3 regions of the Promicromonospora sp. NPDC110617 genome follow, and region 2 is predicted to be linked to each of the others. Evidence: riboswitches for the same ligand, from Rfam matches in the RefSeq annotation. Region 2 holds a riboswitch; each other region holds the start of a gene.

The links. A riboswitch is a leader RNA that binds a small molecule or an ion and turns the genes downstream of it on or off. The one in region 2 is predicted to bind thiamine pyrophosphate.
Region 1: linked by a shared signal. The riboswitch ahead of thiM (hydroxyethylthiazole kinase) and the one ahead of ACZ7LE_RS21735 (thiamine ABC transporter substrate-binding protein) in region 2 are both predicted to bind thiamine pyrophosphate.
Region 3: linked by a shared signal. The riboswitch ahead of ACZ7LE_RS10600 (TenA family protein) and the one ahead of ACZ7LE_RS21735 (thiamine ABC transporter substrate-binding protein) in region 2 are both predicted to bind thiamine pyrophosphate.

Annotation. Positions count from the first base shown of each region.
Region 1 covers NZ_JBVKBM010000001.1:2,121,259-2,125,923, forward strand. The annotation lists gene thiE (thiamine phosphate synthase) at 117-821, opposite strand; gene thiM (hydroxyethylthiazole kinase) at 818-1,651, opposite strand; TPP riboswitch at 1,641-1,738, opposite strand; gene ACZ7LE_RS09325 (GNAT family N-acetyltransferase) at 1,793-2,389, opposite strand; gene ACZ7LE_RS09330 (TetR/AcrR family transcriptional regulator) at 2,386-2,991, opposite strand; gene ACZ7LE_RS09335 (aldo/keto reductase) at 3,116-4,144, shown strand; gene ACZ7LE_RS09340 (SDR family NAD(P)-dependent oxidoreductase) at 4,179-4,665, shown strand, end outside.
Region 2 covers NZ_JBVKBM010000004.1:2,761-7,425, forward strand. The annotation lists gene ACZ7LE_RS21710 (sulfite exporter TauE/SafE family protein) at 1-379, shown strand, start outside; gene ACZ7LE_RS21715 (MogA/MoaB family molybdenum cofactor biosynthesis protein) at 376-891, shown strand; gene ACZ7LE_RS21720 (MoaD/ThiS family protein) at 941-1,180, opposite strand; gene moaC (cyclic pyranopterin monophosphate synthase MoaC) at 1,177-1,647, opposite strand; gene ACZ7LE_RS21730 (DUF4235 domain-containing protein) at 1,668-1,949, opposite strand; TPP riboswitch at 1,987-2,092, shown strand; gene ACZ7LE_RS21735 (thiamine ABC transporter substrate-binding protein) at 2,088-3,167, shown strand; gene ACZ7LE_RS21740 (ABC transporter permease) at 3,398-4,665, shown strand, end outside.
Region 3 covers NZ_JBVKBM010000001.1:2,420,048-2,424,712, reverse strand. The annotation lists gene ACZ7LE_RS10615 (family 43 glycosylhydrolase) at 1-691, shown strand, start outside; gene ACZ7LE_RS10610 (methyltransferase domain-containing protein) at 838-1,596, shown strand; gene ACZ7LE_RS10605 (SRPBCC family protein) at 1,636-2,067, opposite strand; gene ACZ7LE_RS10600 (TenA family protein) at 2,174-2,926, opposite strand; TPP riboswitch at 2,918-3,010, opposite strand; gene ACZ7LE_RS10595 (LLM class F420-dependent oxidoreductase) at 3,075-3,854, shown strand; gene ACZ7LE_RS10590 (glycoside hydrolase family 15 protein) at 3,800-4,665, opposite strand, start outside.

The DNA.
Region 1 (4,665 bases), on a different contig from region 2:
ATGGCCGGGCGGGCGCACGCGCGGGGCTGTGTCGTTGCGAGCGGCGGCTTCGGCGGGACGCGCTTCGATGGCGCGAGAGACCTCGCCGACCTGGGCCGCGTCCCGCGCCGGCGCGCTCACGAGGCCGGTCCCGTCGTCGCCCCCGAGCGCACGCCGGAGCGGTTCTCGGCCCGCGCCGCCGCCCAGGCCAGCGCGATCTCCCGCGCCGCGGCGGCCGGGTCGGGCCGCCCGCAGACGGCGGAGACGACGGCGCTGCCGGCCGCACCGGCGCCGTGCAGCGCGGCGACGTCCGCGGCCCGCAGCCCGCCGATCGCCACGCACGGCAGCGCCGCGGCGGCCGTGACGACGCTCAGCCGGGTGAAGCCGATCGCCGGCCGGGCGTCGGACTTGGTCAGGGTGGGTCGCACCGGGCCCACCCCGAGCAGGTCGACGGTGCCGGGCGGCAGGTCGGCCGCGGCCTGCGCCTCCTCCGGCGTGCTGACGCTCAGCCCGAGGTGCCGGTCCGGCCCCAGCAGCCGCCGCGCCGAGACGGGGTCGAGGTCGCGCTGGCCCACGTGGGCGCCGTCGGCGTCGATCGCGAGCGCCACGTCCACCCGGTCGTCCACCACGAGCGGGACGCCGAGCGGCCGCAGCAGGGCGACCAGGGCGCGGCCGAGGTCCACGAGCTCGCGGGTGGTCGCGCCCGGGTCGCGGAGCTGGACGGCGGTCACGCCGCCGTCGACCGCCGCGCCCACCGTGGCGACGACCCCGGCGGGGCCGCCGCACTGCTGGGTGTCGGTGACGAGGTAGACGGACGGGTCGAGGCGGATCCGGGCGCTCATGCCTCGGCCCGCGCGGGCTCATGCCCGGCGGCGGGCTCGTTCACCAGCCCGGCGCCGAACCCGACGGCCTCGGCGTCGACGTCGAACACGCGGTCGACCAGCTCCACGGCGAAGCTGCCGGGGGCGGTCGACGTGGTGCGGTCGGCGGCGACGCACAGCCAGGCCGTCGCGGCGGTCGCGGCGAGCAGGCGGTCCTCGGTGACGGCGGAGCACGCAGCGACCAGCGCGCCGAGCGAGCAGCCGACGCCGGTCACGCGCGTCATCAGGGAGGTGCCCGCCTGGACGCGCACGACGCGCTCGCCGTCGGTGATCAGGTCGGACGCGCCGCTGACGGCGATCACCGCCCCGGAGGCCCGGGCCAGGCCCAGTGCGACGTCCCGCACGGCGTCGGGCGTGTCGAGGGAGTCGACGCCCCGGCCGCCGGCGCCGCCGGCGAGCGCCTGGATCTCGGACGCGTTGCCGCGCACGACGGCGGGGCCGCGCGCGAAGAGCTCGGCCGCGAGTCGGGTGCGCAGCGGCAGCGCGCCGATGGCCACGGGGTCGAGCACCCAGGGCACGCCCGCGGCGGTGGCGCCGTCGACGGCGGCCCGCATGCCGTCGGCCTGGCCGCCCTCGACGGTGCCGAGGTTGACGAGCAGGCCGCCGGCGGCGCCGGCCATGAGGGGCGCCTCCTCGGGGTCGGCGACCATGGCCGGTGCCGCGCCGGCGGCGAGCAGGACGTTGGCGGTGAAGTTGGTGACCACCACGTTGGTCACGCAGTGCACCAGGGGTGCGGTGTCGCGCACCGCGGTGACGACCGACGCGACGGCGTCGGGCAGGACGGAGCCCATGAGGCGTTCCCTTCGCTAGCACTACCTAGATCAGGTTCCACGGGTGCATCTCAGCCGGGCGGGTGCCCGGCGCCCCGCGCCAAGTGGGCCCACCCTAGTCGCGGACGGCGTCCGCCCGAAACCGGCTCCGTGGGTGCGGTGCTAGCTCGACCCCGTCGCGGTCCACTCGCTCGCGAGCACGCCCATGACGACGTCGTCGTGGTAGCGGCCGGCGTGGAAGACGGCCTCCCGGCGTCGTCCCTCCACGACGAAGCCGCACCGTTCGTACGCGCGCCGCGCGTCGGTGTTGAAGCTCCAGACGCTCAGCTCGACGCGGTGCAGGTTCATCTCCTGGAAGGCGTACCGGAGCATGACGCGGACGGCGTCGGACCCGTACCCGTGCCCGGTGTGCTCGGGCCCGAGAATGATGCCGAGGGTGCCGGTGCGCTGCGGCAGGCCGGCTCCGTGGATGGTCACGTGCCCGACGAGGTGCGGGTCCTCGACGGTCTCGACGCTCAGGCCGACCGCGCCCGGGTCGGTGTTGGCGCTCCACGCGCGGAACAGGTCGGCGGCCGGCCCAGCCGGCCGGGGACGCACGGTGGGTTGCTGCAAGGGCTGCCACTCGGAGTCCCGCCACCACCGGTCCAGGTGCGGCAGGTCGTCCTCGGCCAGGGGGCGCAGCCGGACGGCGCGGCCGACCAGCAGGCCGCGACCGTAGTCCCGGGCGTCTTCGCTGCTGGTGAGGCCGCCCGCCGTCATGCGCAGCTGCCGTCCTGGTCCGCGGAGTGCTCCGCCCGGAACTGCAGCCCGTCGACGAGCAGGTCGAGCATGCGCCGGCCGTGGTCCGGCTCCTCGTCCTCCATGGGCAGCGACAGCTTGGACACGGCGTACAGGAGGTCCTGCGGGCTGACGACGGCGCGGACGGCGCCGGCCGCGACGGCGGTGTCGAGCAGCGAGCCGAGGGCGGGGCCGAGCCGCCCGATGAAGTAGGCGGGCAGGGCGTCGAACGCCGGGTCGCCGGAGTGCAGCGCCGAGGCGAGCCCGCGCTTGGTCACGAGGAACTGGGTGTAGCGGTGGAGCCACTTCTCGAGCGCGACGACCGGCGGGTGCTCGGCGGCGAGCACCGGCGCGGCGTCGGCGGTGGCGTCGACCTCGGCCTGGAACACGGCCTTGACCAGGTCGGACCGCTTGGGGAAGTGCCGGTAGAGCGTGCCGACCCCGACGCCGGCCAGGTCGGCGATCTCCTTGGCGGGCGCGTCCACGCCCGACGTGCCGAAGACCTGCTTGGCGGCGTCGAGCAGCGCGTCGATGTTGCGCTGCGCGTCGCGGCGCAGCGGCCGCTGCTCTGTGTTCTGGATCACTTCGCTCCCGATCTCTTGCTAACCGGAATGGCTTTCCATATAGTTCTGGAAGAGCGTTCCGCTTAGCTCAAGACTACGGCATCGCGGTGACGCCCACCAGACCTCTCGACCCCAGGAGGGCCCCATGCAGTACCGCAGCCTCGGCCGGACCGGCATCAAGGTCAGCCCCTACGCGCTCGGCGCGATGATGTTCGGCGCGATCGGCAACCCGGACCACGACGAGTCGGTCAAGATCATCCACAAGGCCCTCGACGCGGGCATCAACTTCATCGACACGGCCGACGCCTACTCGCGCGGCGAGTCCGAGGAGATCGTGGGCAAGGCGCTCAAGGGCCGCCGCGACGACGTCGTGCTGGCCACCAAGGTGCACCTGCCCATGAGCGACGACCCCAACCACCGCGGCAACTCGCGGCGCTGGATCATCGCCGAGGTGGAGAACTCGCTGCGCCGCCTGGGCACCGACCACATCGACCTGTACCAGATCCACCGGCCCGACCCGGACACGGACGTCGAGGACACGCTGGCCGCGCTGACCTACCTGGTCAACTCCGGCAAGGTGCGCGCCATCGGGTCGTCCACGATGCCCGCCGCCGACATGGTCCAGGCGCAGTGGGTGGCCGAGCGGCGCGGCCTGGAGCGGTTCCGCACCGAGCAGCCGCCGTACTCGATCCTGAACCGCGGCATCGAGCGCGACGTCCTGCCGGTCGCCCAGCAGTTCGGCATGGGCACCCTCGTGTGGAGCCCGCTGGCCGGAGGCATGCTCACCGGCAAGTACCGCAAGGGCCGCGCCAGCGACGCCCACCGGGCGCAGTACGGGTTCGCGCACCTGCAGGACGAGCGGCGTCTCGACGTCGTCGAACAGCTCATCCCGGTCGCCCAGGACGCCGGGATCCCGCTGAACCACCTCGCGATGGCGTTCGCCGTCGCCCACCCCGGTGTCACGTCCGCGATCATCGGCCCGCGCACCATGGAACACCTCGACAGCGCGCTCGCGGGCGCCGAGGTGAGGCTGAGCGACGAGACCCTCGACCGGATCGACGCCATCGTGCCGCCCGGCACCGACATCGGCCGCCTCGACATGGCCTACGACCCGCCGGCCATCCAGCAGCCCACCCTGCGCCGCCGACCCGCGGAACAGCGCGCCGCCGCCTGACCCGGGCTCGCCCCACCGCACGAAGGGAAACGTCATGTCACATCGCCAGCACCCCCTCGGCACCGGCTTCACCGCTGCCTCCACGGTTGACGACGTCCTCGCGGGCGTCGACCTGACCGGCAGGAACGTCGTCGTCACGGGCGGACACTCGGGCCTGGGCCTGGTGGCCACGCGCGCGCTGGCCGGGGCCGGCGCCTCGGTCACGGTCGCCTCGCGCGACCCCGAGCGCGCGGCCGCCGCCGTCGCCGGGATCGAACGGGTCGAGGTCGGCCGGCTCGACCTGCTGGATCCCGTGTCGATCGACGCGTTCGTCGAGCGCTACCTGGGCTCCGGCCGACCGCTGCACGTGCTGATCAACAACGCGGGCCACCCGGCCCCGGCGCGGGTCGAGCGGGACGCGCGCGGCTACGAGGTGCAGCTCGCCACCAACCATCTCGGGCACGCCCAGCTCACCCTGGGTCTCCACCCGGCGCTCCGGGCGGCGGACGGCGCCCGCGTGGTCACCACCACGTCCGGCGCGC
Region 2 (4,665 bases):
GAGCGAGTTCCTGGTGGCCGTCGCCGCCAGCGTCGGCTTCTTCGTCGGCCTGTCCGGCGAGGGCATCGACTTCACCTGGGTGCTCGCCCTGCTCATCGGCGGCCTGATCGCGGCGCCGATCGCGGCCTGGCTGGTGCGCCTGGTGCCGCCGCGCATCCTGGGCTCGCTCGTGGGTGGCGTCATCGTGCTCACCAACTCGCGCACGCTGCTCAACAGCGACTGGATCGCCGCCTCCGACGCGGTGAAGATCCCGGTCTACGTGGTGATCTGGCTGGGCTGGGCCGCCGCCGTCATCTGGTCCGTGCGGGCGCACCGCAAGGCCCTGGCCGAGGAGACCGCCGTGAGCGAGAAGCCGGAGGCCGATAGCGTGTCGGCATGACGTCCGACCAGGTAGCGGTGATCACCGTCTCCGACCGCTGTGCCCGCGGCGAGGCCGAGGACCGGTCCGGTCCCGCGGCGGCGCGGATCCTGCGTGCGGCGGGGTTCACCGACCTGGTCACCCATCTGGTACCCGACGGCGTCGAGCCGGTCCGTGACGTGCTGCGGACCGTGCTCGACGCCGGCGCTCGTCTGGTGGTGACCACCGGGGGTACGGGGATCACGCCCCGCGACCTCACGCCCGAGGGCACCCGCGCCGTGCTGGACTACGAGGTACCGGGCGTCGCCGAGGCCGTCCGACAGCGGGGCACCGTCGCAGGCATCCCGACCGCCGCGCTCTCGCGGGGTCTGGTCGGCGTGGCACATGCCACGGGCGGCACGCGCGCGCTCGTCGTGAACCTGCCGGGGTCGACCGGGGGCGTGCGGGACGGCCTCGACGTGGTGCTCGCCCTCTGGCCGCACGTCCGCTCCCAGCTCGAGGGCGGCGACCACCCGGCTCCGGTGCCGCACTGACAAGGTCGCAGCGGCCGGGCCACCGGCTCCGGGCCGGGGTCAGCCGGGATCAGCCGCCCGCGAAGGGCGGGAGCACGTCGACCGTGCTGCCGTCCGGCACTGCCGCGTCGTCCGCCGTGGTCCGGGCGCCCGCGACCAGCAGCGCGCACTTCGGCAGCACGGCACCCAGGGCCGGGTGGGCGGCGGCGAGGGCGCCGCGGAGGGCGGCCACCGACGTCGGGCCGTCGAGCTGTTCGGAGGTGCGCCCCGCGGCCTCCCGGGCGCCGGCGAAGTAGCGGACCGTGATCACTCGGCACGCACCCAGTCGCCCGACTTGCCGCCCGTCTTGCGCTCCAGCCGCACGTCCGCGAGCGAGACCGACTTGTCGAGGCCCTTCACCATGTCGATCACGGCGAGACCGGCGACCGCGACGGCGGTGAGCGCCTCCATCTCGACGCCGGTGCGGTCAGCCGTGCGGACCGTGGCGGTGACGACGACGCCGTCGTCGGTCACCTCCAGGTCCACCGCTGCGCCGTGCACGCCGATCACGTGGGCCAGCGGCAGCAGGTCGGGCGTCTTCTTGGCCGCGGCGATACCCGCGACGCGCGCCACCGCGAGCACGTCGCCCTTGGGCACGGCGCCGTCGCGCAACGCCTGGATCACTGCAGGGGTGCAGCGGACCAGGCCGGAGGCCGTGGCCGAGCGTACGGTCGGCTGCTTGGTGGTGACGTCGACCATGCGGGCCTGGCCGCGGTCATCGAGGTGCGTGAAGCTCACGGCACCAGGGTGTCATGCCCTCACGCGGCGCTGCGCCGCGCGGCGATCCGCACCGCGGCGTTGTGCGCGCCCTTCGCGGCCAGCCGCTTGGCGAACACCGCGGTGCCGGCGGCGACGGCCGCGAACACGGTCGCCTGCAGCAGGTCCAGCTCCGGGTCGTCCGGCTTGTTGGGCGCGTCGTTTCCGGTCACGCCCTTCCAGATCATGCTGACGGCCTTCTGGGCGACCCAGCCGGCCGCGATCGTCAGTGCGAGGGTGCCGACCTTCTCGCCGAGTGTCTGTTCCGTCTCAATCTGGCCCATCTCCACACCGTAGCCCTCGACGGCCGACTAGGCTGCACGGAAACGACAGGGGAGCGCCCCGATGGCGCTGAGAGTGCGGAGAGCCGCAGACCCTTGAACCTGATCCGGTTGACACCGGCGGAGGAAGTCGGAGGAATGATGTCGCGTCTTTCCGGTGCCCACGGGGGCACCATCCCTACCGTCGCGGTCGCGCTGTCGACGGCACTGCTGCTCGCCGGGTGCTCCGGCGGATCCGGCTCCGGGTCCGGCGACGACTCGTCCGCCACCGGCGACCCGGGGACCGTGACGCTGGTGACCCACGACTCCTGGGCGCTCGACGAGAAGCTGATCGACCAGTTCGAGCAGGAGTCCGGCACGACGGTCGAGGTCAGCGCCGCGGGTGACGCCGGCACGCTGGTGAACCAGCTCGTGCTGACCAAGGACGCCCCGCTCGGGGACGCGGTGTTCGGCATCGACAACACGTTCGCCTCCCGCGCGCTGGAGGCCGGCGTGGTCGAGCAGTACACACCCGCGGACCTGCCCCAGGGCGCCGAGCAGCTCGGCGGCGCGCTCACGCCCGTCGACCAGGGCGACGTCTGCGTGAACGCCGACGAGGCCTGGTTCGAGGAGTCCGGCCTGGAGGTGCCGACGACGCTGGAGGACCTCGCCGACCCGCAGTACAAGGACCTGCTCGTGGTGACCAACCCGGCGACGTCGTCCCCGGGGCTCGCGTTCCTGCTGGCGACGATCGGGGCGTTCGGCGAGGACGGGTTCGAGGACTACTGGGCCTCGCTCGTGGACAACGGCGTCAAGGTCGCCGACTCGTGGGAGGACGCGTACTACGTCGACTTCTCCGGGGCGGGCGAGGGCGGCGAGCGGCCGCTCGCACTGTCCTACGCGACGTCGCCGGCGTTCACGGTGAGCGAGGACGGCTCGGAGTCGACCACCAGCGCGCTGCTGGAGACCTGCTTCCGGCAGGTCGAGTACGCGGGCGTGCTCGCGGGATCCGACAACCCGGAGGGCGCGCGAGCGCTGGTGGACTTCCTGCTCACCCACGACGTCCAGGCCGCCCTGCCCGAGTCGATGTACATGTACCCGGCCGACGCGGCCGTGGAGCTGCCCGCCGACTGGCAGAAGTTCGCGCCCCAGGCCGACGCCCCGTTCGAGGTGGACCCGGCCGACGTGAGCGAGCACCGCGACGAGTGGATCGAACGGTGGACCGAGACCGTCGTGGGCTGAGCCGGAGGCGCAGCGCAGGGTGGGGGCCGAGGAACGAGGCACCCGCCCGGAGCGGAGCCGCAGGCTCAGCCCACCAAGGGCAGAGCCTGAGCCGGAGGCGCAGCGCATCAGGGCCGAGGAACGAGGCACCCGCCCGGAGCGGAGCCGCAGGCTCAGTCCACCAAGGGCAGGGCCTGAGCCGGAGCCCGGGCTGGAGGCACGGGCTGCGACCCGCGCCCCTCCTCTGGGGCGTGGCGGTCGCCGTTCCCCTCGGCTTCCTCGCGGTCTTCTTCGCGTGGCCGGTGGCGGCACTCGTGGTGCGCGGGTTCGTGCCCGACGGCGCGCTCGACCTCACCGGGTTCGTCGAGGTGCTCACCCGCCCCCGCACGTGGCGGCTCGTGGGGCTCACCCTCACCCAGGCGGTGCTCGGCACGGCGTTCTCCGTGCTGCTCGGCCTACCGCTGGCCTACCTCCTGTACCGGCGGTCGTTCCCGGGGCGCAGCCTGGCGCGTGGGCTGGTGACCGTGCCGTTCGTGCTGCCCGCCGTGGTGGTCGGCGTCGCGTTCCGCGCGCTGTTCGCGCCGAGCGGTGCGCTCGGGTTCCTCGGGCTGGAGGAGTCGCTCGCCGGGATCGTCGTCGCGCTCGTCTTCTTCAACGTGTCCGTGGTGGTGCGCACCGTGGGCGGGCTCTGGGAGCGGCTCGACCCCCGGGCCGAGGAGGCCGCGGCGTCGCTGGGCGCCGGTCCGGCCCGCGTGTTCCGCACCGTCACGCTGCCCTCGCTCGCGCCCGCGATCACCTCGGCGGCGTCGGTGGTGTTCCTGTTCTGCGCCACGGCGTTCGGGGTGGTGCTCGTGCTCGGCGGTGTGCGGTACGGCACCATCGAGACCGAGATCTGGACCCGCACCACGCAGTTCCTGGACCTGCGGTCGGCCTCCGTGCTGTCCGTCCTGCAGCTCGTGGTCATCTCCGCCGCCCTGGCCGTCTCCGCGCGCGCCCGCCGGCGGCGCGAGGCCGCGCTGCACCTGGTGTCGGCGCGGCGCTCGGCGCGCCCGCTGTCCTGGCGCTCGCCCGCGGACGTGAGCGCCTCGCTCGCGGGCGTCACGATCGTCGCCGCGCTCATCGCGCTGCCGCTCGCCGGGCTGGTCGTCCGCTCGTTCCGGGAGCCGGACGGGTCGTGGGGCCCGGGCAACTACCTGGCGCTCGGGACCACCGGCGAGCGGAACGCGCTCGTCGTCACCGTGTGGGAGGCCACCGCGACGTCGCTGCGGATCGCGCTGACCGCCACCCTGATCGCCCTGGTCGTGGGCGGCCTCGTGGCGCTCGTCGTGTCCCGGCGGCCCCGGTCCGTGGGCGCACGCCGTGCGATCGGCACACTCGACGGCCTGTTCATGCTGCCGCTGGGCGTCTCCGCCGTGACCGTCGGGTTCGGCTTCCTCATCACCATGGACCAGCCCGTGCTCGGCGTGGACCTGCGCACCTCCGGGCTGCTCGTGCCGGTGGCGCAGGCCGTCGTCGCGGT
Region 3 (4,665 bases), on a different contig from region 2:
CATCATCGAGGCGCCCGTCGTGACCAAGGTGGGCGGCAAGTACGTGCTCTTCTACTCGGCGGGCCCGTACAGCACCAACTCGTACGGCACGAACTACGCGGTGGCCAGCTCCCTCACCGGCCCGTACACCAAGGCGTTCCGGTTCCTCATGACCACGGACTCGCTCGACGGGGCGGTGTCCGGGCCGGGAGGCGCCGACGTGCTGCGGGACGCCGGGGGCGACAAGCTCGTCTTCCACGGGCACCGGGACGCGGGCGGGCGCGGCATGTACGTCGCCGACCTCGGCTGGGCGAACGGAAACCCCGTGGTGCGCGGCAGCCGGGTGCGCTACGAGGCCGAGCGCGGCACCCTGAACAACTGCACGGTCCGTGAGAACGCGGCCGGTGCGTCCGACGGCAAGGTCGCCGCGTACATCGACCACGCCGACAGCTGGGTCGACGTCGGCTCGATCTACGTGCCGACGTCCGGCAGCTACACGCTGCACGTGGGCTACGCCAACGGCTCGGCCGTGACTGCGTCGCACACGGTCACGGTCAACGGGGCGTCGGCCGGATCCATCAGCTACCCGATCACCGGCTGGGACAACTGGCAGCAGTCCAGCAAGGACATCACGCTGCAGGCCGGCTGGAACACCATCCGGCTGGGCAAGGGGACGGCGTTCACGGAGCTGGACTACATCGAGGTCGCCTAGCCGACGCCGGCCACCGCAGCCCGGCGATCGTGCCCGAAACCATCACCGTTCCGGGCGCAATCGCTGGGCTGCGGCGCACGCCGGCGTCCCGCCCGGCCCGCCGTGATGTATCTTGACGTCAAGATACTCGACGGCGAGGAGTTGTGATGGCCGACTGGAACCCCGGCGCCTACCTGCAGTACACGGACGAGCGGTCGCGGCCGTTCACGGAGCTGGTCGCCCGCGTGCCGGGCACGCCCGCCACGATCGTCGACCTCGGGTGCGGCCCGGGTCATCTCACCCCCGTGCTCCGCGCGCGCTGGCCCGAGGCCCGCGTCACCGGGGTGGACGCCTCCCCCGCCATGATCGCCGAGGCCCGCGCCGCCGACCCGGCCACCGAGTACGTGCTGGCCGACCTGAGCAGCGACGGGCACACGGCCGACCTCGTGATCAGCAACGCCGCGCTGCAGTGGGTCCCGGGGCACCGCGAGCTCCTCACGACGCTTGCCGACCGCGCCGCGCAGACCTTCGCGTTCCAGGTGCCGGGCAACCACGACGCGCCCAGCCACCGGCTCCTGCGGGAGGTCGCCGCCCGCGCGCCGTTCGCCGACGTCGTCGGGCCGGTCGAGCGGCGGGCCACCGCCGACCCGGGCGAGTACCTGGCGATCCTGGCCCGGCCGGGCTGGACCGTCGACGCATGGGAGACCACCTACACGCACGTGCTGCAAGGGCCGGACCCGGTGCTGCGCTGGATCTCGGCGACCGGTGCCCAGCCCACCCTCCAGGCGCTGGAGGCGAAGGACGCGGCCCTGCGCGCCCGGTTCGAGGCGGAGTTCGGCGCGGCGCTCCGGGAGGCGTACCCCGAGCACCCGCACGGCACGCCGCTGGCGTTCCGCCGGGTGTTCGCGGTGGCCACGCGGGTCTGAGGCGGCGCCCACCCAGCTGGCGGCTGACGGCGCGCGCCGTCAGCCCTGCTGGGTGACCCGGGCCTCGAGCCCGGCGAGCTCGGTGTTGACGTACCGCCGCGTGCGCCGCCGCACCAGGTTGCCGAGCAGCCAGGCCAGCGAGCCGGTTTGCGTGATCGCGAGCGTCACGCGGGAGCGGCCGTCGGGCAGGGGCTCGACCAGGTGCTCCGCCTGCGTGGTCAGGCCCGGCGCCTCGCTGATCCACGCGAAGTGGCGCGGCGGGTCCCACTCGTCCATCAGCCAGATCGCGAGCGGCAGCTTGGGCTGCTCGATCCGCACCTGCGAGCCGACGTCCGGCGGGTTGGGCCCGTCGATGATCTCGACCGACGTCATGGACGACGTCCAGTCGGGCATGTGCTCGACGTCGGACAAGACCGCCCAGACGGCCTCGGGCGAGGCGTCGATCACGGCGGTGGTGCTGTAGCTCGGCATCGGTGCTCCTGTCCTGAAGGGTGACGCCGGCGGCCGGCGTCACCCCCTAGTCTCGACCTCGGGGCGCGATCTCGCGCCCGGCCGACACGCTCGAGGCCGACGAGCCTCAGGCCCGGACGGGCGGCGTCGGCCAGGTGGGGGCGGACAGGCCCTGCTCGAAGAAGAGGTACTCGTGCACCGACGAGATCTCGAACGCCCGCAGCATGCGCGCGCGCTCGTCCGGGGAGACCCAGCGGGCCGCGTCGTCGGCCAGCCGGCGGGCCTGCCGGGTCGACTCCTGGAAGGCCTCGGCGCCGTAGGTGCCGATCCAGGTCGCGTACGGGTGGCCCGCCAGGCCGCCGGGGCGGCGTCCGGCCAGGTCCACGAGCACGCTCCCGACGTGCGCGTAGAGCCAGTAGCAGGGCAGGAGCGCGGCGACGGTCTCGGCGTAGCCGCCCGACGCCGCGGCGTGCAGGTGGCCCGTGTAGGCCGCGGTCACGGGCGACGGTTCGACCGCGGCGACGTCGCCCGCCGCCAGCCCGGCGTGCGCGCCCAGCCAGTCGCGGTGGAGCGCCGTCTCGACCTCCAGCGCCGTCACGGACGACCGCGCGAAGAAGCCCTGCGCGGCCGGGTCGGGCGCCACCTGCGCGGCGCGCGCCAGGACGCGCGAGTACTCGCGCAGGTAGGCGGCGTCCTGGGCGAGGTAGAACGCGAAGGACTCGGCGGGCAGCGAGCCGTCCGCGAGCGCCTTGACGAACGGCATGTGCTCGACGGCGTCGCGCCAGCCCGCGATGCGTTCCCACGCCTCCTCGGTGAACGGGCGGACGGCGGCGGGGCCGGACGGGGTCTGGGTGGAAACGGGGACAACAGAAGAAGTCACGGTGGACATCCCTTCGCCAGCATGATCTGGATCAGGTTCGACGGGTGTGGTCTCAGCCCTGGCAGGGCACCCCGTGTCACGTGCGGCAGACGCTACCGGATCGAGCGGGCCGCGGGCTGCCCGGCCTGGCGGGTCGTAGGCTGCCGCCATGACAGACCGCCCGATCCGCATCGGTGTCCAGCTCCAGCCGCAGCACGCCGACTACTCCGCCCTGCGTGACGCGGTGCTCCGCGCCGAGGACGCGGGTGTCGACATCATCTTCAACTGGGATCACTTCTTCCCGCTGCGGGGCAACCCCGACGGCAAGCACTTCGAGTGCTGGACCATGCTCGGCGCGTGGGCCGAGCAGACCGAGCGCGTGGAGATCGGCGCCCTCGTGAGCGGCATCGGCTACCGCAACCCCGACCTGCTGGCGGACATGGCCCGCACGGTCGACCACATCTCCGGCGGGCGGTTGATCCTGGGGCTGGGCGCGGGCTGGTTCGAGAAGGACTACGACCAGTTCGGCTACGAGTTCGGCACGGCCGGTTCGCGCATCGCGAGCCTGGCCGACGCGATGCCGCGTATCAAGGCCCGACTGGCGGCCGGCAACCCGGCGCCGTCGCGCGAGATCCCGGTCCTGATCGGCGGCGGCGGCGTGCGCAAGACGCTGCGGATCGTGGCCGAGCACGCCGACATCTGGCACTCGTTCGGCGACCTGCCGACCCTGACGAGCAAGTCGGCGATCCTCGACGAGCACGGAGCCGCCGTCGGGCGCGACACCGCTGCACTGGTCGAGCGCTCGGTGCAGGCGCAGGGCTCGCCCGCTCAGGAGGGTGCGGCCCTCGTGGCGGCCGGGGTCAGCCTGTTCACCGTCGGGGTGACCGGCCCGGACTACGACCTGTCGACCGTCACGGACTGGGTCGCCTGGCGCGACGCGCGGGGCTGACCCAGGCGCAGCGCGCTGTTGACCAGGCCCAGGTGGCTGAACGCCTGGGGTGTGTTGCCGAGGTGCCGGCCGGTGGCCGGGTCGTACTCCTCGCTGAGCAGGCCCAGGTCGTTGCGCACGGCGAGCAGTCGTTCGAACAGGGCGACGGACTCGTCGACCCGGCCGATGCCGTGCAGCGCGTCGACCAGCCAGAAGTTGCACACCAGGAACGTCGCCTCGGCGCCGGGCAGGCCGTCCACCCGGTCGTCGGCCTCGTTGTGGTACCGCCGCAGCAGCCCGTCCTGACCCAGCTCGCGCTGCACGGCGTCCACGGTGCCGACCACGCGGGGGTCGTCCCAGGGCAGGAAGCCGACCTGGCCGATCAGCAACAGCGCCGCGTCGAGCCCGTCCGAGCCGTAGAACTGCGTGAACGTGTTCCGCTCGGCGTCGAACCCGTGGGTGCAGACGTCGTCGTGGATCCGGTCGCGCACGGCGCGCCAGCGTTCGACGGGTTCGTCCGGCAGGCCGTACTTCTCGACGGCGCGGACGGCCCGGTCGAAGCCCGCCCAGGCCATGACGCGCGAGTGCACGAACGCGCGGCGCGGGCCCCGCACCTCCCAGAGCCCGTTGTCGAGGTCGTCCCAGTGCTCCTCGAGGTGCTCCAGCAGCGCCCGCTGCAGCCGCCACACGTCCTGGTCCTGCTCCAGCCCCGCCTCGCGCGCCTGGTGCAGGGCATCCAGCGTCTCGCCCCACACGTCGATCTGGAGCTGGCTCGCCGCGTCGTTGCCGATCCGCACCGGTGCGGAACCCTCGAAACCGGGCAGCCAGTCGA